Regions from separate parts of the Arthrobacter sp. DNA4 genome, predicted to be linked through region 3. Evidence: riboswitches for the same ligand, from Rfam matches in the RefSeq annotation. Region 3 holds a riboswitch; each other region holds the start of a gene.
The links. A riboswitch is a leader RNA that binds a small molecule or an ion and turns the genes downstream of it on or off. The one in region 3 is predicted to bind thiamine pyrophosphate.
Positions count from the first base shown of each region.

Region 1 (6,108 bases), 1.1 Mb from region 3:
TCATGGCCTCGATGGGGTCCTCGGAGGGGAAGTATTCAATCTCGGCGTCAATTTCCGGCTGCCCGGTGATCTTCAACGTGGTGGTGCCCACGCCCTCAATGGTGACGCCCAGCATCTGCAGGTAGAAGCACAGGTCCTGCACCATGTAGTTGGGGCTGGCGTTGCGGATCACGGTCGTTCCGGCGCGGTGCGCGGCGGCCATGATCGCATTTTCGGTGACGGTGTCCCCGCGTTCGGTGAGGACGAAGGAGCGGTCCCGGGTATCGGCAGGCGGCGCCTGCACGGTGTAGAACCCTGCCGTGGCCTCCACTGACAGGTCGAACTCGCGCAGTGCCTGCATGTGCGGCTCCACGGTCCGGGTGCCCAGGTCGCAGCCGCCGGCGTAGGGAAGCCGGTACTCCCGGGACTCATCCAGCAGGGGGCCCAGCAGCATGATGACGCTGCGGGTCCGGCGTGCCGCGTCCACGTCCATGGCATCCAGGTCCAGGACGGCAGGGCGGCGCAGGCGGAGATCCGTGTCATTGAGCCAGGTGCACTCGACGCCAATGCTGGTCAGCACCTCGACGATGCGGTTGACTTCCTCGATCCGGGCCAGGCGGCGCAGCACGGTGGTGCCCCTGTTGATCAGGCTGGCGCACAGCAGGGCCACGCCGGCGTTTTTGCTGCTGTTGACGTCGACGGCCCCTGACAGGGTGCGGCCGCCTTCCACCCGCAGGTGCGTCATCTGCGGCTTGGCCACGTTCACGATGCTGCGGTCAAAGATGTTTTCCAGCCGCTGGATCATTTTCAGGCTCAAGTTCTGCTTGCCCTGTTCCATCCGGGCCACGGCGCTCTGGCTGGTGCCGAGTTCGGCGGCCAGTTGCCCCTGGGTCCACCCCTTCTCGCTCCGGGCGTCCCTCAGCATGGCGGCAACGTGTTCAGCGGTTTCCTGGGTCATACGGCGAATATATCATAAATGAGTTATCCGGGATCCATCGCAGCTACCTACCGGCCCGGAAGGGGATCCCAGGAGGGCGGTACCCATTCGGTGCGATAGGGAGCCCTGCCTGGCCCCCGACCGCATGGCTTAACTCCCCAGCCACACCATATTCCAGGTACCGGCGGTAACAGCTGCGAAAAGGGCGAGCCCGGCCACCAGGACGCCGCCTGCCACCACCCAAAGGTCCAGCGGGCTGAAGGTGGACACCCGGGCCCAGGTCCGCGGGCCGCCGCCAAAACCCCTCGCCTCCATGGTCACCGCGAGCCTCGATGCACGGCGGATGGCCTGGACCAGCAGCCCGAAACTTTGCCCCAGCGTGGCCTTCACCCGCTGGCCCAGGCTGCCGCGGGCACCCACGCCGCGGGCACGCCGCGCCATCCCGATGGTCTGCCATTCCTCGGCCATGAGCCCCACCAAACGCATCGCTGCGAGGGTTCCCAGGACGAACCGGTGCGGCAGGCGTGCCTTCTGCGCGAGCGCGTCGGCGAGGTCGGTCGGATCGGTGCAGCTCATCAGGAGCACTGCCGGGAGGGCGATCGCAAAACCGCGCAACAGGAATCCGATGCCCAGCTGGAGGGACCCCTCGCTCATGGTCCAGATGCCGGCATCGAGCAGGATCCTGCCGCTGTCCGGCGCCAGGATGGAGGTGCTCCAGCCTCCCACGGCAGCGGCGAGGATCAGCGGCCAGCCGCGCTGCCACAGCAGGGACAAGGTGAGTCCGGCCAGGGGAAACAGCAGAAGTTCGAACACCAGGGCAACGGACGCCGACACCCAGTCGATGGACAGCGCCAGGACGGCCGTGATGAGCAGGACCGCCGCGAACTTGCTCAAAGGGTTAGCGCGGGCAAGGAGGGCGTGGTTGCCGCTCAAGGTGAGTTGCTGCCTCATGGCGCCACCACTTCGGCCGCGGCCATCCGCAGTTCCGCACCGCCCAGCGCCTCCGTGAATTCGGCATCATGGGTCACGGCAACCACTGCAGTGCCCGCATCAAGGAGCTCGGACAGGAACGATGCCAGTTCGGCCCAGGTATTGGCATCCTGGCCGAACGTGGGCTCGTCCAGGATCAGCACCTGGGGGCTGGCGGCCAGGACGGTGGCAACGGACAAGCGCCGCTTCTCACCGCCGGAGAGCGTATAGGGGTTGGCATCCACCAGCTGGGTAAGCCGCAGCCGCTCCAGCAGTTCCTCAACCCGGTCCTCGCCGTGCCCCAGGTGCCGGGGGCCGAAGAGCAGCTCGTCGAGCACCTTTCCGGTGACGAACTGGTGCTCCGGCTCCTGGAATACCGTGCCCACCCGCGAAATCAGCTGCTCGGCCTTCCACTTGTAGGGATCGATGCCGGCACCGCGGCTGAGGTCCAGCGTCGCGGACACTTTTCCGGACACCGGCTCAAGCAGCCCGCCGAGGGTCAGCGCGAACGTGGACTTGCCGGCGCCGTTGGCGCCGGTGATGGCAAGGGCCTGCCCGGCGCGGACCTGCGCGGCCACGCCTTCCTGGACCGGGACAGGCAGGATCTTCCGGAAGCCTTTGCGGCGGGGGCGTTCGCGGGAGACGCCCAGCTGCTCTGCGGCCAGCAGGAGGCTGCCTGCGCCGGGAGCCGGGACGGCGGCGCGGGCACGTGTGGCCGGCACGTACCCGGGTACCCAGACGCCCGCTGCGGCGAGCATGCTCCGCGCCTCCGTAAGTACTCGGTCCGGCGGCCCGTCCAGGAGCACTGCAGGATCGGCGGCGGAGCCCGGCTGCAGGACCACGATCCGGTCCACCAGGTCCTTCCAGACGGACACCCGGTGCTCCACCACCACCAGCGTCGCCCCGGTTTTGTCCAGGGAGCGGGCCACGGCGTCGCGGACCTCCAGCACGCCGTCCGGGTCCAGGTTGGCGGTGGGCTCGTCCAGCAGGATCAGTCCGGGACGCATCGCCAGGATGCCCGCCAGCGCCAGGCGCTGCTTTTGGCCGCCGGACAGGGCCGACGTCGGGTGGTCCAGCGGGAGGTGGGCGAGCCCGACGTCGGCAAGTGCCTCGTGAACGCGCGGCCAGATGGCGTCGCGGGGCACCGCAAGGTTTTCGGCGCCGAAGGCGACGTCGTCCCCCACCCGCGACAGGACCACCTGGGTCTCCGGGTCCTGCTGCATGAGACCGGCACGGCCGCGCCGTGCCCGGGGCGGGGCTCCGTCCACCAGCAGCGAACCGGACTCGTCGGCGTCGCCTGCCTCGCCGTCGTCGTTGATGTCTCCCAGGACGCCGGCCAGGGCGTGCAGCAGGGTGGACTTCCCGGCGCCGGAAGGCCCCAGCAGGAGCACCCGCTCCCCGGGGGCGATGTCCAGGTCAAGGCCGTGGACGGCGGGCTTGGCCCTTCCGGCGTGCCGCCAGCCCCATCCGCGGGCGGCGATGGCGGCAGGCCGGACCGTGCCGGAGGCGTCCTGGGAGGATGCCATCAGGAGAAGACGGGCTCCGTGGCAGCCTTGCGGGACGCGAAGGAGCCCAGCACGCCGGTGCGGGCCAGGCCGCGGGTGGCAAGCCAGGACAAAGCGCCAGCCAGGATGGCCCCGGAAAGGGTGGTCAGCACGATGTAGGCGAGCTTGTCCGCGCCGGAGTAGGCAATGTTCCAGCCCCACGGCGCAAACGAGTCATTCAGTCCGCAGAAGAACCCTGCCGCGGCGCTTACCAGCAGCGATACGGGCAGGTTGAACTTGCGGTAGACGAAGATCGCGAAAATGATTTCCGCGCCCAGGCCCTGGATGAAACCCGAGAACAGGACCGAGGCGCCGTACTGGGAACCCATCAGCAGTTCGCCGGTTGCGGCTACAGTCTCGCAGAACAGGGCGGCTCCGGGCTTGCGGATGATGAGCATGCCCAGCACCCCGGGAATCATCCAGCCGCCGGCGAGCAGTCCGGTCAGGGGCGGGTAGGCGGCGTTCATGGGGGCGGACAGTGCGGCGGCACCCTGGTCCCATGCCCAGAAGATGACGCCGCCCGCGATGGCCACCAGCGCGGCGACGACGATGTCCACGACGCGCCAGGACTTACTGGTGGTCTTCTTGATTGCTGCAGTGCTCATGTGATCCTCCTGGGAAACAGGAGGGGAAAGTGGACCCGGGTGCAGGCCTGTGGCCGTGCATCCGCGACACTTTGAGAACTCGACTCCCTTGCGCCGGTACTAACCGGATCAGGTTCGAGGGTCTGCGGCTGTCCGCACTCTCAGCGCCCACCTGCGGTGCCCGGCCTGTGCCAGGATGCCCGACGGCGGCGCTCCCCTGTCGTTTTTAGTGTTGCTTGTGGTTGGGTAACGCTGTCTATTTTGCCCAGTTGGGCGTGGTCAAGTTTACACCTGGCAGGAGTAGATTGAGGGCCATGACCGCCAATCCACCGGATGTAACCGGGTTCGATCCTGATTCCAGCGACGCCCAGCCGGAGGGCTCACTGGAGGCGCAGATTGCCCGCATCGAGGCAGAGGTCCGTGAGCTCCAGTTCCCCGGCTTCTCGCTGGATGATTCGTTGAACCTGGGCCTGCTCCTCGTTGAACTGGGCAAGGAGCGGTCATTGCCCATCGCCATCGACATCGCCAAGGGTGACCAGGTGCTGTTCCATGTCGCACTTCCGGGCGCCACGCCCGACAACGGCCACTGGATCCGGGCCAAGCAGCGCACTGCCCTGCGGTACGAGGTGCCCTCCCTCCTGGTGGGACTGCGCGGCCGGCTGGGCGGCGGCCGGATCGAGGACAACGCCTGGTTCGACCAGTCCCGCTATGCGGCACACGGGGGCGCGTTTCCGATCCAGGTCACGGGCGTTGGTGTGGTGGCTTCCGTGGCGGTGTCCGGCTTGCCGCAGCTTCAGGACCACGAACTGGCGGTGGAGGCACTGCGCGACATCCTGGGTTCGGCTCTGGACGAGTAGCGCCGGTTGACCCGGCGCAGCGGGACACGCACCGGTACTTGCCAAGCGGCCCCGGGCTGCTTAGCTTTTATTAGTAATCATGCTTACTATGTTGTCCCCCGGGGTACGACCACCACAGGGAATGGGAGCACCATCGGCGGCCGTTCCCCGAACCGGCGCGGCAACCAAGGAGCACCATGAGAATCCCGGACACCAGAGGTCCCATCAGCAGCGCCCTCTTTGCGGCCCTGTCCAAGGCCCCTGATGCTGCCACTCCGGAGCTGGACGGGCTGTACCGGCTGGTGGCGGCGCAGGTGGCGGGTACCGGTGACATCATTGCCGACGAAGACATCCAGCTGTCACTCTTTTGCCTGTACGAACTGCACTACTCGGGCCTGGACGGGGTCAGCGACGCTTGGGAGTGGGAACCGGCCCTGATCAGGGTCCGGCGACTGATCGAAGAACCCTTTGAAGCCGCCCTTCGCGCCGCCGCACGCCAAACCGCCGGTAATGTCGAACTGCCCGCCGGGATTGCCATGACCAGCGATGCCGTGGCCGACGTCCTTTTCGGCCTCGCCGCTATGGACACCGGCCCGAGCGTTTCCCGCTTCGTGGCACGGAAGGCAAGCCTGGAGCAGCTCAAAGAGTTCCTGATCCACAAATCCGTGTACCAGTTGAAGGAAGCGGATCCGCACACCTGGGCCATTCCGCGGCTATCCGGCCGGGCCAAGGCTGCCCTCGTGGAAATCCAGGCCGACGAATACGGCGGCGGCAGGCCGGAGCGGATGCACAGTGCGCTGTTTGCCCGGACCATGCGCGGGCTGGGCCTGGACGACAGGTACGGCGCCTACATCGATACCATCCCCGCCGTCTCCCTCGCGTCCGTGAACCTCATGTCGCTGTGCGGCCTGAACCGGCGGCTGCGCGGGGCCATCACCGGCCACCTGGCCATGTACGAAATGACCTCTTCCCAGCCCAACCGTTTCTACGGCAACGGATTCCGCCGGCATGGTTTCGCCGCAGACGTCACCCACTATTTCGATGAGCACGTGGAAGCCGACGCGGTGCATGAACAGATTGCCGGGCGGGACCTTGCCGGCGGCCTGGTTGAGGCTGAGCCTGGCCTCCTTGAGGACGTCCTGTTCGGTGCCACGGCCGTTATGGCCATCGACAGCCGCGTCTCCGGCCACTTGATGTCCTCCTGGGAAGCCGGGCAAACCTCGCTTCGGGCGGCCGTGCCGGCGGCAGCGTGACAGGCT
Region 1 covers NZ_CP101466.1:4,163,023-4,169,130, forward strand. Annotated here, with positions in the region: gene NMQ03_RS19295 (UDP-N-acetylglucosamine 1-carboxyvinyltransferase) at 1-937, opposite strand, end outside; gene NMQ03_RS19300 (energy-coupling factor transporter transmembrane protein EcfT) at 1,067-1,867, opposite strand; gene NMQ03_RS19305 (ABC transporter ATP-binding protein) at 1,864-3,411, opposite strand; gene NMQ03_RS19310 (ECF transporter S component) at 3,411-4,034, opposite strand; TPP riboswitch at 4,102-4,242, opposite strand; gene NMQ03_RS19315 (heme-degrading domain-containing protein) at 4,328-4,870, shown strand; gene NMQ03_RS19320 (iron-containing redox enzyme family protein) at 5,047-6,102, shown strand.
Region 1: another riboswitch for thiamine pyrophosphate. It lies ahead of NMQ03_RS19310 (ECF transporter S component); the one in region 3 lies ahead of NMQ03_RS14185 (FAD-dependent oxidoreductase).

Region 2 (6,108 bases), 330 kb from region 3:
CCGGCCGCCGCGGCAAAGGACGACTCCACCCGCTCCCGCCACTGTTCCGGTGTCCACGGATCCGAACCCGCGCCCACCAGGCTGAGGCCCTCCGCCCGGCCTGCCGCAACAAGGCGGGCGAGGCCCGGCAGGAGGAGTCGGCCGGTGAGGTCGCCCGAGGCGCCGAGGATGAGCAGGGTCTTGACAGTTGTTTGGCTCGTCATTTTGCCAGCATGCCATCTACCGTGCCTGACTTGATACCCTAGATAGTCGAGTCCCGATCATCTCCTGAAAGAAGTTCACGGCGCGTGTTCAATTCACTCTCTGACCGGTTGACAGCAACCTTCAAGAATCTCCGCGGCAAGGGCCGCCTGACGGAGGCCGATGTTGATGCCACTGTCCGCGAGATCCGCCGTGCCCTTTTGGACGCCGACGTCGCCGTTCCGGTGGTCCGGGAGTTCACCGGGCGGGTCCGCGAACGGGCGCTGGGCGCCGAGGTATCGGCTGCGCTGAACCCGAGCCAGCAGATCGTCAAGATCGTCAACGAGGAACTCCAGGAGATCCTCGGCGGCGAGACCCGCAGGATCCGGCTGGCAAAGAACGGCCCCACGGTCATCATGCTCGCCGGCCTCCAGGGCGCGGGCAAGACCACCCTCGCCGGCAAGCTGTCGAAGTGGCTGAAGGCCCAGGGCCACAGCCCCATACTGGTGGCCTGCGACCTCCAGCGCCCCAATGCTGTCACCCAGCTCCAGGTGGTGGGCCAGCGCGCCAATGTGCCGGTCTTCGCCCCGCACCCCGGAGCCACCTCCACCGAGCTGGACCAGCCCGCCGGTGACCCGGTCGCCGTCGCCCGTGCCGGCGTCGAGGAAGCCCGCCAGAAGCTGCACGACGTCGTCATCGTCGACACCGCCGGACGCCTCGGCGTGGACGCCGGCATGATGGAGCAGGCCCGCCAGATCCGCCGCGCCATCGTGCCCAACGAAGTCCTGTTCGTGATCGACTCCATGATCGGCCAGGACGCCGTCAACACGGCGCTTGCCTTCGATGAAGGCGTCAACTTCACTGGCATCGTGCTGTCCAAGCTCGACGGCGACGCCCGGGGTGGTGCCGCGCTCTCCGTCGCGTCGGTCACCGGCAAGCCCGTCATGTTCGCTTCCACCGGTGAAGGCCTGGACGACTTCGAGCTGTTCCACCCGGACCGGATGGCCTCGCGCATCCTGGACATGGGTGACATCCTCACGCTCATCGAGCAGGCCGAAAAGGCCTGGGACAAAGACGAAGCTGCCCGCATGGCGAAGAAGTTCGCCGACCAGGAAGACTTCACCCTCGAAGACTTCCTGGCCCAGATGCAGCAGATCCGCAACATGGGCTCCATGAAGAAGATGCTCATGATGATGCCGGGCGCGCAGAACATCCGGCAGCAGCTGGAACAGTTCGACGAGCGGGAGATCGACCGCGTCGAGGCGATCGTCCGGTCCATGACCCCCCACGAGCGGCTGGCCCCCAAGATCATCAACGGCTCACGCCGCGCCCGCATCGCCCGTGGTTCCGGTGTCCACGTCTCCGAGGTCAACGGCCTGCTGGAGCGCTTCGCCCAGGCCCAGAAGATGATGAAGAAGATGGCCCAGGGCGGCATGCCGGGAATGCCCGGGATGCCCGGCCTGCCCGGAGCCGGCGGCGGTGCGCGCAAGAACGCCAAGAACGCGCCGAAGAAAAAGCCAAAGTCCGGAAACCCGGCGAAGGCTGCGCAGGAGCGTAAGGAAGCCGAAGCCCGCCGTGCCAACGCTGCCAAGGCGCTGCCCACAGGAGCGGCCTTCGGCCAGCAGGGCGGCGACTTCGACCCGTCCCAGCTGAACCTTCCCAAGGGCTTCGACAAGTTCATGGGCAAGTAGCAGTTCCCCAACATCGGGAAGCGCCAGGTGACGTTTTGACTGCTCAAGACGACACCTGGCGCTTTTTCGTTGGGATGTCGGCACCGTGGAATAGGGTTGGGACATGTTCAAGCAGAGGGTAGTGTTCGTGCACGGCGCCGGTACCTTTGGCGCCGCCGCATGGCCCCGCCAGCACGGCATGGCACTGGCCTATGATGCCCTGTTCCTCCGCAGGCACGGCTACGATTCCGCCGCGGAGCCGCTGGAATCCTCCTTCACGGAAGACACCGCGATCATCCTGGGGTCGCTTGCCGACGATGGCCGCGGGGCCGCCGGCGGACATGTGGTGGCACACTCCCAGGGGGCGATCCCCGCCATGATGGCCGCGGTGGAACGTCCGGACCTGGTCTTTTCGCTGACCCTGGTGGAGCCGGCCTGCCTGTCGCTGACGGCGGAGCTGCTTACCACGGCCGCGCACATCAGCCTGATGCAGCCGCTTTTCGACGTCCGCCACCAGCTCAGTGACGAGGACTTCCAGCGCGAATTCGTCCGCCGCGTCTACGCCACCGACCTCCAGCAGCTTACCACCATCGAGGAAAAACGCTCCGCCCGCAGGCTCAGGCTCCAGGCGCCATCCTGGGAGGCGCCGCTGCATATTGTTCCCGGTGTCCCCACGCTGGTCCTGACTGGTGGCTGGGAGCCGCTTTACGAGGAAATTGCCGGGTACCTCAGGGAGACCGGTGCCCTGCACCGCGTTGCCGCGGGAGGGCACCGGCCCCAGGACTCCCTGGACGGGGACCGGGTCATCCGCCAGTTCATCAGCGGGGTCAGCCGGAGCCAGCCCGCCCGGGCGTCCTAGCTGCCGGCAGCGACCGTCGGCTCCGGCAGGTACACCTTGCCGCCCTTGGCCAGGAACTCCTGGCTCTTCTCCCGCATGCCGGAGGCCATGTCCGCCAGTGCCGCCTGCGAGTCTGCCGACCCGTATTCGTCACGGATATCCTGGCTGATCCGCATGGAGCAGAACTTGGGCCCGCACATGGAACAGAAGTGCGCCGTCTTGGCTGGTTCAGCGGGAAGCGTCTCGTCGTGGAACGCCTCCGCGGTCACAGGATCCAGGGACAGGGCGAACTGGTCGCGCCAGCGGAATTCGAACCGTGCCTTGGACAGGGCATCGTCCCGTTCGTGCGCCCCCGTGTGGCCCTTGGCCAGGTCCGCCGCGTGCGCCGCGATCTTGTAGGTGATGACACCCGTCTTGACGTCGTCCTTGTTGGGCAGCCCCAGATGTTCCTTTGGTGTGACGTAGCAGAGCATGGCTGTCCCGTACCGGGCAATCTCGGTGGCGCCGATTGCCGACGTGATGTGGTCGTAGCCGGGAGCGATGTCGGTGACCAGCGGGCCCAGGGTATAGAAGGGCGCACCCTTGCACAGCTCCTGCTGCCGTTCCACGTTCTCACGGACCAGGTGGAAGGGAACGTGGCCCGGCCCCTCCACCATCACCTGGACGTCATACTCCCAGGCCCGCTGCGTCAGCTCGGCGAGCGTGTCCAGCTCCGCGAACTGCGCGGCGTCGTTGGCGTCCGCCGTGGAACCGGGGCGGAGGCCGTCACCCAGCGAGAAGGCGACGTCGTATTTGGCGAAGATTTCGCACAGCTCATCGAAGTGCGTGTACAGGAAGTTCTCCTGGTGGTGGGCCAGGCACCAGCCCGCCATGATGGAGCCACCGCGCGAGACAATGCCGGTGACGCGGTTGGCGGTCAGCGGAACATAGCGGAGCAGCACGCCAGCGTGGATGGTCATGTAGTCCACACCCTGTTCGCACTGTTCGATCACCGTGTCCCGGAAGATCTCCCAGGTGAGGGCGTTGGCCTCGCCGTTGACCTTTTCCAGCGCCTGGTAGATCGGCACCGTCCCGATCGGCACGGGGGAGTTGCGGATGATCCACTCCCGCGTGGTGTGGATGTCGTCGCCGGTGGAGAGGTCCATGACGGTGTCGGCACCCCACTGGGTGGCCCACTGCAGCTTGTCCACCTCCTCCGCGATGGAGCTCGTCACCGCGGAGTTGCCAATGTTCGCGTTGATTTTCACCAGGAAAGCCTTGCCAATGATCATCGGCTCGGATTCCGGATGGTTGATGTTGTTCGGGATGATGGCCCTGCCGGCAGCAACCTCGCTGCGGACCAGCTCAACGTCGCAGTTTTCGCGCAGCGCCACGAACCGCATTTCCTGAGTGACGATTCCCTGCCGGGCATAGTGCATCTGCGTCACCGTCCGGCCGTCGACGGCGCGGCGGGGCACCGGCTGTGCGCCCTTCCACTCCGCGGAGGCGGCGCCGCGGCGTACGGCCGACCGGCCGTCATCGAGCAGGTTGCGCTCCCGGCCGCCGTAGGGCTCGGTGTCCCCGCGCGCCGCGATCCACTCTGCGCGGAAGGGCTGCAGCCCGCGGACGGGGTCGCTGCCGGGCCCCGCAGTCCGGTAAGTCCGGAAGGGTGCGTTCGGCTGGCCGTTGGGTGACGGTTCAAGGGCAATTTCCGTCACAGGTACCCGGATCCCGGACGCCTCATCCGCAAGGTAGGCGAGGGAATGGGACTTCAGGGACTGGGTCACGGGCTGTTCCGATGCGTCGCCGGGCTCCCCGGCGGACGGCAGCAGGGCAGGGTTCAACTGGGTGTTTTGCGTACTCAAGGGAATACTCACTTCCTTCGCCGGCATTACCCGGACAGGTTCAACGGTCGCAGGCTGCGTCAGCCCGATCTCAGCCCCTGCAAGGGCACCCGTGTGGTCAGGAACGAAGCTACCACAGGCCCCTGAACCGGGCTTGTCATAATTGCGGTGCTAGCCTGACCGGGCATCGAAAGGAGCGCCATGGCAGACATCATCCACTTCCGTGGACCCGTCCTGACCGCACCGGACCGGGTGCGGCATGGACTTTGGTCGGTGGACGGAAGGCTCACGTTCAACAAGCCGGACACTCCTCCCGGCCGGATACTCGACGGCTGGGTCCTGCCGGGCTTCGTGGACGCCCACTGCCACATCGGCCTGGGCCCCGCAGGCCCTGTGGAGCCCGCAGCCGCCAGGGACCAGGCGCAGGCGGACCTCAACGCCGGAACCCTCCTGGTCCGGGACGCCGGCTCGCCGGCGGATACCCGCTGGATGCAGGGTGGCAGGGACTTCCCGGTGTTGATCCGTGCCGGGCGCCATATCGCCCGGACGCGCCGCTACCTGCGGGGCTTCGCTGAGGAAGTTGAACCGGACGGCCTCGTGGAGGCCGTCCGCAAGCAGGCGCGCGACGGCGACGGCTGGGTCAAGCTGGTGGGGCGACTGGATTGACCGCAGCGCCGGCGACCTGGCGCCGTCGTTTCCCGCCGCCGTCGTACGCGATGCCGTCCAGGCGGCGCACGACGAAGGCGCCCGGGTGACGGCGCACTGCTTCGCCGAAGACACCCTGGACCAGGTGCTGGACGCCGGCATTGACTGCGTCGAGCACGCCACCGGGCTCCTGCCCCGCCACCTGCCCCGGTTCGTGGAGCAGGGCGTACCGATCGTGCCCACGCTCATCAATATCGCCACCTTCCCCGACATTGCTGCGCAGGCGGATCCCAAGTTCCCACGCTATGCCGCGCACATGCGCGCCCTGTGGGAACGCAGGCTCGAGCGGGTGGCGGAAGCCCATGCCGCGGGCGTGCGCATCTTTGCCGGTACCGACGCCGGCAGCGTGATCCGGCACGGCAGGATCACGGACGAAATCCTGGCCCTGCACGGCGCCGGCCTGCCCATGGACGCGGCCCTCGACTCCGCCTGCTGGGCAGCACGAACGTGGCTGGGAGCGCACGGAGTGGAGGAAGGGGCCCGCGCCGACGTCGTCGTATGCCGGGAAGACCCGCGGGCGGTACCGGAGACCATTCATGCGCTGGAGCACGTGGTGCTGGGCGGGCGGATCATTCGCTGACAAACGGCTCGCAGGGACTTGGAATAAATTGAAGCTTCAAGTAATTTTAAGAGGTGACAGGCCGCCAATGGGACGGCCGCCAATGCTAGGAGCGTTCAATGACCGCATCAGCCAGCAGCCAGGATCTTCTTCCTGCCGACCTCGCCATGGGCACCGTGATGCTCAAGGTGGGCGACATGAAGGTCATGACCGACTACTACCAGCGTGCGCTGGGCCTTGAGGTGGTGGCCGAGCAGGACGGCGGGCTCTACCTTGGCCGCCTGGGCAGGCCGTTGGTCCACCTCGCGCTACCCCGGACTGCACCTTCCCGGC
Region 2 covers NZ_CP101466.1:2,758,850-2,764,957, reverse strand. Annotated here, with positions in the region: gene NMQ03_RS12750 (glucose-6-phosphate dehydrogenase) at 1-203, opposite strand, end outside; gene ffh (signal recognition particle protein) at 288-1,871, shown strand; gene NMQ03_RS12740 (alpha/beta hydrolase) at 1,975-2,709, shown strand; gene thiC (phosphomethylpyrimidine synthase ThiC) at 2,706-4,511, opposite strand; TPP riboswitch at 4,528-4,635, opposite strand; partial or broken gene NMQ03_RS12730 (amidohydrolase family protein) at 4,713-5,796, shown strand; partial or broken gene NMQ03_RS12725 (VOC family protein) at 5,943-6,108, shown strand, end outside.
Region 2: another riboswitch for thiamine pyrophosphate. It lies ahead of thiC (phosphomethylpyrimidine synthase ThiC); the one in region 3 lies ahead of NMQ03_RS14185 (FAD-dependent oxidoreductase).

Region 3 (6,108 bases):
GGGAAGGGGTGGGTGATGCCGGCGTCGGCCAGGGATTCGACGATGTCTGCGCGGACGTTGTAGTCGGCGAAGGACTTCTCCGCGATCTCGTGCGGCGTCTCGTCGGAGATGATGGTTTCTTCCGGCTCGATGGTTTCCGTGCCGGACTCATCGCTCAGGAGCTGGTGGGTATGCAATTCACTCACAGGGGAGTTTCCTTATTCATTTGGGCAATGGCGCTGCCTGCTCAACGGGCCGGCCAAGGCTGGCCGCTCCGGAGCACGCTCAGGCGCGCAAGCGATTCCAGTGGAAGCCGATCGCGGGCTATCTAAATGCTGGCACTGGTGACCAACGGGTAAATCTCAAGATCGCGTAGGGGCGGGCTTGTTGGTTTCAAATCAAGGAAATCAACGACCGGGCATCCAGTTCTACCCCTCCAGTCTAGCCGTACGGGCGCGGAAACACGGTTTCGGGCCGCCAGGGGCGCCCGCCGGCCTCTCAGGAAACGAGTTCGAAGTGGATCTGCCGGGTGGTGATGTCCGAGGAAACCAGCCGGACGCGGACCTTGGTGCCGGACTCCAGTTCGCCCGCGCAGCGTGCAGTCACCGCAGGTTCGGCGATCTGGATGATCCCCGAATTTCCGTTGCCGTTGCCGTTCTTCCCGTTCCCGTTTCCATTCTTGCCGTTTCCGTTGCCGTTTCCGTTTTGCGGCTTGGATCCGGAAATGACGATGGCATCAAACTCCTGCCCGATGTGGTTCAGCAGCAGCGCCGCTTCCACGGTATCCAGGGCCAGGCGTTCCATTCGGGAGGCCAGCTGGTCCGATCCCGCCATGATGCCCGGGAGCAGCGGCAGGGCCTCCCGCGCCCAGCCGGGGACGTTGCCGCCGTTGCTCAGGGCCTCGCAGATGACCAGCACGAAGCGGTCCACCAGGCGGCGCAGCGGCGCGGTGGTGTGGGCGTAGGCGGCGCCGATGGCCGACTGGATGCCGTCTTCGGGGACAGTGCCATCGAAGGCGGTGTAGGACGCGCCACGGAACAGCATGCCGGCTGAGTGCATGATGGCCAGCTGCCGGGGATCGGTGGGATCGAGCGACCGGAGGTACTCGCCGTAGCTGACTTCCCCGTCCCACGGCCTGCCCAGCACCTCGGTCTGCAGCCGGAAATGCCGCAGGGACCGTTCATCCGGTGCGGGCATGGTGCGCAGGATGCCCACTTTGCCCTCCAGCATGAGCTGTGCGGCGGCCATTCCGGTCATCAGGGAAATCTGCGCATTCCAGTCCTCCACGGGAAGCTGCGGAACAGCGTCGATCCGGTAGCCGCCGTCGGGCAACTGGACGATCTCCTGCTCAGGCATGTTCAGGCTGGCGCCCCCGCGTGCCCGTTCCAGCGCCACCCGCTTCAGCCCCACCTCGCGGAGCAGCCCCAGCACGGGCGAGGCAGTCCCGGCGTCAAGATCGGCCTGGGCGCCTTTGTAGCTGAGCTTGTCACGGCTGATGACCCGCGCCCGCCGGACGCCCACGGACAGCACTGTCGCGTCGCCGTCGAGCGTGAAGTCCCAGACGAAAGCCGAACACTCCTGGCCGGGCAACAGGCTTCCGGCGCCCTCGCTGATCACCTCGGGGTGCAGCGGGATCCGGCCGTCCGGGGCGTAGAACGTCTGTCCGCGGCGCCGGGTTTCGGCGTCCAGCGGGCCGCCCGGAGCAACGAACGCCGGAACGTCGGCGATGGCGTACATGACCCGGTAGCCGTTTCCGTCCCGTTCGATGAACACTGCCTGGTCCAGGTCCGTGGAGGACGCCGGATCGATGGTCACGAACTCGACGGCGGTCAGGTCGTAGGACGGCAGTTTCAGCGCCGCGATGGCGGCCCGGGCGTCTTCCACTGCTTCGGCGGGGTACGGCCCCGGCAGTTCAAGTTCCGTCCGCAGCAGGCCCAGCGCCTCTTCCAGGGCGTTCTTGTGGTCATGGACGTTGGGGGCCAACCGATGATGTGACACAAAAATCAGCGTATCCCCAAGTCCCGGAATTAAGCAGGCTCAGGAGCCGGTGCCGTCCAGCGCGTCGAGCAGGGAGGCGGCGGCGGCCGCGGGGTCGGGTGCCTCCGTGATGGCGCGGACCACCACGATCCTGCCGGCACCCGCCTCCACCACGTCCCGGACGTTTCCGTGGTCGATGCCGCCGATGGCAAACCACGGCACGGGATCTCCGGCCTGCCGGGAGGCTTCGGCGGCATATGTCACCAGTTCAGGGCCGACGGCGGCCCTGCCGGGTTTGGTGGGTGTGGCCCAGACCGGACCCACGCAGAAATAGTCCAGCCCTGACGGCCCAACCGTTGCGGCCAAGGCGGCGTCCACCTGGTCGGTGGTGTGGCTGGAGAGTCCAATGGCCGCGTTTCCGTTGACCAGCGTCCGTGCTGCCGGCAGCGGAAGGTCCTTCTGGCCAATGTGGAACACCGGTGCCCCGGACAGCACGGCGATGTCCGCACGGTCGTTGACGGCCCAGAGCCGGCCGTGGCGTACCGCTGTTTCCTTCAGGACCGCCAGGAGGTCCAGTTCCTCTGCGGCCTCGATGGTCTTGTCGCGCAGCTGGATGATGTCCACGCCGCCGGCAAACGCGGCGTCAACGAACTCCGCGAAATCGCCGCGCGCCGTCCGTGCGTCGGTGCAGAGGTACAGGCGGGTTGCCTTGAGGGCGTCGCTGTGGGGCGTTGGCAACTTCGGCGGTGAGGGCCGCGGTGGCTGGAGCGTGGGGGCGGCGGGCAGGGATGAGGCGGACACATTCATGCCTGCAAGCCTAGTTCCTCTAAACTGGGCAGGTACTGCGGGAGCCTGCGGCAGCTGTCACAAAGCGCCGGGCTGAGAGGGCGTCAGAGCCGACCGCTTGACCTGATCCGGTTAATGCCGGCGTAGGGAAGGAACCACATGCGCAACCCCGTTGACAATGTCCCCGGGCCCGCCCATACCGGCATCCAGTCCACCGTCCGGGCCGACGTCGCCGTCATCGGCGGGGGAGTGGTGGGCCATGGCATCGCCTGGGAGGCGCAGCGTTCCGGACGCTCCGTTGCCCTGATCGATGACGCACCCGGAAACGGTGCCAGCTGGGCCGCCGCGGGCATGCTTGCCCCGGTCAGCGAACTTCACTACCAGGAGGAGGACCTCCTGGAACTGATGCTTGAGGCATCGTCCCGCTGGCCCGGGTTCGCCGCGGGGATCGCCGGCGCGACGGGGGCGGATTGTGGATACCTGACGACGCCGACACTCGCCGTGGGTGCCGACGCCGCGGACCGCCGCGCGCTGATGGACCTCCGCGCGGTACAACAGGCCAACGGACTGGGGGTGGAGCCCCTGGCCGTGCGCGAAGCCCGCAAACGCGAACCGCTGCTCAGTCCCGCCATCGCCTGCGCCCTGGACACACCCGCAGACCACCAGGTGGATCCCCGGCGCCTGGTGGCAGCCCTGCGGCTGGCCCTCGCGGGCGCTGCTCTTAGGTCCCCGGAGCTGGCCGCCGCCGGAGCGGTGGACGGGTATGCCGTACCCGACCGGGCCGCCGGCCTGCTGTGGGAGGGCGGAACGGTTACCGGTGCCAGCCTCGCCGGCGGCGGCACCGTCCTGGCGGCGGAAACCATCGTGGCCAACGGCCTGCAGGCAGGGGACCTTGGGGGCCTGCCCGACGGCCTCGACCTGCCACTGCGCCCAGTCCACGGGGACATCCTCCGCCTCGCCGTTCCGCAGCACCTCCAGCCCCTGGTGACCTCCACGGTGCGCGGCCTGGTTCACGGCGTCCCCGTCTACATCGTCCCCCGGCAGGACGGAACCGTGGTGATAGGGGCAACCCAGCGCGAGGACGCGCTCTCCGATGCCGTGAGCGCCGGAGGCGTCTACCAGCTGCTGCGGGACGCGCAGGCGCTGGTGCCCGCCGTCGCCGAACTGGAACTGCTCGAGTGCACCGCCCGGGCCCGCCCCGGTACCCCTGACAACGCGCCCCTGCTGGGCCGCGTGCGGGTGGATCCGGGGTCCGGAAACCCTGCCGACGGGCACGTCCCGGGACTCATCATCGCCACCGGGTTCTTCCGGCACGGCGTCCTGCTCACACCCGCCGCAGCCGCCATCTGCACGGCGCTGCTGGACGGTACATCCGATTCCCGCTGGGCGCCCTTCAGCCCGGAGCGGTTCTCCCGGCCGGCGGCAGCCGCCACCACACCCCACATCAAGGAGACAGCGTGAACATCACCCTGAACGGAAATACGCACGAGGTGGCCGACGGCGCCTCCATCACCACGCTCGTCAGCCAGGTCACCGGGCGCCCGCTGGCACCCAACGGACAGGCGACGGACGGCGGGAAACTGGGCGTCGCCGTCGCGCATAATGCCCAGGTGGTGCCGCGCAGCCAATGGTTCGCCACCGCGCTCGCCGAGGGCGACGATATTGAACTTGTCACTGCAGTACAGGGAGGCTGACGCCATGACCGAAACCAACACCATCAACCCCGCCGGAAACGCGGGTGCCGCCGACGCCCTGGTGATTGACGGCGTCGCCCTCGGATCCCGGCTCATCATGGGCACGGGCGGGGCACCCAGCCTGGACGGCCTGGGCGCAGCGCTGCTGGCCTCCGGCACCGCCCTGACCACAGTGGCCATGCGGCGGTACTCCACGGCTGAAACCGGGTCGCTGTTCCAGCTGCTGGTGGACCATGGGATCCGCGTGCTGCCCAACACTGCCGGCTGCTTCACGGCCAGGGACGCGGTCCTTACTGCGGAACTTGCCCGGGAGGCTCTGGAGACCGACTGGGTGAAACTGGAGGTCATCGCGGACGAGCAGACCCTCCTGCCGGACGCCGTGGAGCTCGTGGACGCCACGGAGCAGCTGGTCAACCGGGGGTTCAAGGTCTTCGCCTACACGAATGACGACCCCGTGCTTGCGCTGCGGCTGGAGAACCTCGGCGCCACGGCCGTCATGCCGCTGGGCGCCCCGATCGGCACCGGACTGGGAATCCTGAACCCGCACAACATCGAGCTCATCGTTTCCCGCGCCTCGGTGCCGGTGGTTTTGGACGCGGGGATCGGCACGGCGTCAGACGCCGCGCTGGCCATGGAGCTGGGTTGCGACGCCGTCCTGCTGGCCACGGCAGTGACGCGGGCCCAGAACCCCGCGCTCATGGGCGAGGCGTTCAAGCATGCAGTGATCTCCGGCAGGATGGCCAGGGCCGCCGGGCGCATCCCTCGCCGGGAGCACGCCCTTGCCTCGTCCGCGATGGAGGGCCGGGCGGAGTTCCTCTGACCCCACCGTGAGACAGGTGTGGCCACCACCCGGATGGGTGGTGGCCACACGCGTATTTACTGACCTGCCGGCGGTCAGCGCCGCAGAATGACAGTCAGCCGCTCCGTGTCCCGGCGCGCACGGGTACGGCCCAGGTAGACGACGGCGGCGACGGCTGCAGCTACTCCGACGACAATGGGCAGGACCCACGGAAGCCAGGTGGTCCCCGGCAGGTAGCCGAAGCCCGCGGTCATCAGGATGATCCACGCCAGCGCCGCAACACCCGCGGCAACACCGGCCGGCACTGCCGCGCCGTATTTGGCATGCCGCTTGTCATTGGCCCAGACGACGAAGCCGGCGGCGACGGTTGCCAGCACCACGATGGTCAGCGAAAGCATGGATCTCCTTGGAAAACTGCGGTGGCCCTGGAAGGGCAGAGGCTGAAACGGGCCGGCCTAGAACTGGCCGAAACCTACGCGCCGGACCTCCTCGGCACCAATTTCCACGTAAGCCAGCGCGTTGCCCGGAACAATGATCAGGCGTCCTTTGTCATCCTTCAGGCGCAGTTCGCTGCCCTCATTAATGGCTTCGCCAACAACCTTGGCCACCGTCTCCGCATCCTGGGTTGATTCCAGCACGATTTCGCGGCCAACGTTCTGAACGCCGATCTTAATTTCCAAGGGGGCCTCCCAGCCTGTGAAAGTACTCGTGTTTCTCTACGAGGTGTTGTCTTATTTGTAGTCTAGGACTCTTTGGGGAAGCGAGAGATTCCGCGCCAAGCTAAACGGTAGATGAGGTCGCTGGCCACATCGAGGTCCAGGTTGCCGTCCGTTTCCAGCCAGTACCGGGCGCTGACCTGGGCCATTCCGGCCA
Region 3 covers NZ_CP101466.1:3,090,507-3,096,614, reverse strand. Annotated here, with positions in the region: gene NMQ03_RS14200 (DEAD/DEAH box helicase) at 1-185, opposite strand, end outside; gene NMQ03_RS14195 (RNB domain-containing ribonuclease) at 478-1,977, opposite strand; gene thiE (thiamine phosphate synthase) at 2,017-2,763, opposite strand; TPP riboswitch at 2,791-2,909, shown strand; gene NMQ03_RS14185 (FAD-dependent oxidoreductase) at 2,902-4,203, shown strand; gene thiS (sulfur carrier protein ThiS) at 4,200-4,436, shown strand; gene NMQ03_RS14175 (thiazole synthase) at 4,441-5,256, shown strand; gene NMQ03_RS14170 (hypothetical protein) at 5,331-5,633, opposite strand; gene NMQ03_RS14165 (DUF3107 domain-containing protein) at 5,691-5,915, opposite strand; gene NMQ03_RS14160 (TetR/AcrR family transcriptional regulator) at 5,978-6,108, opposite strand, start outside.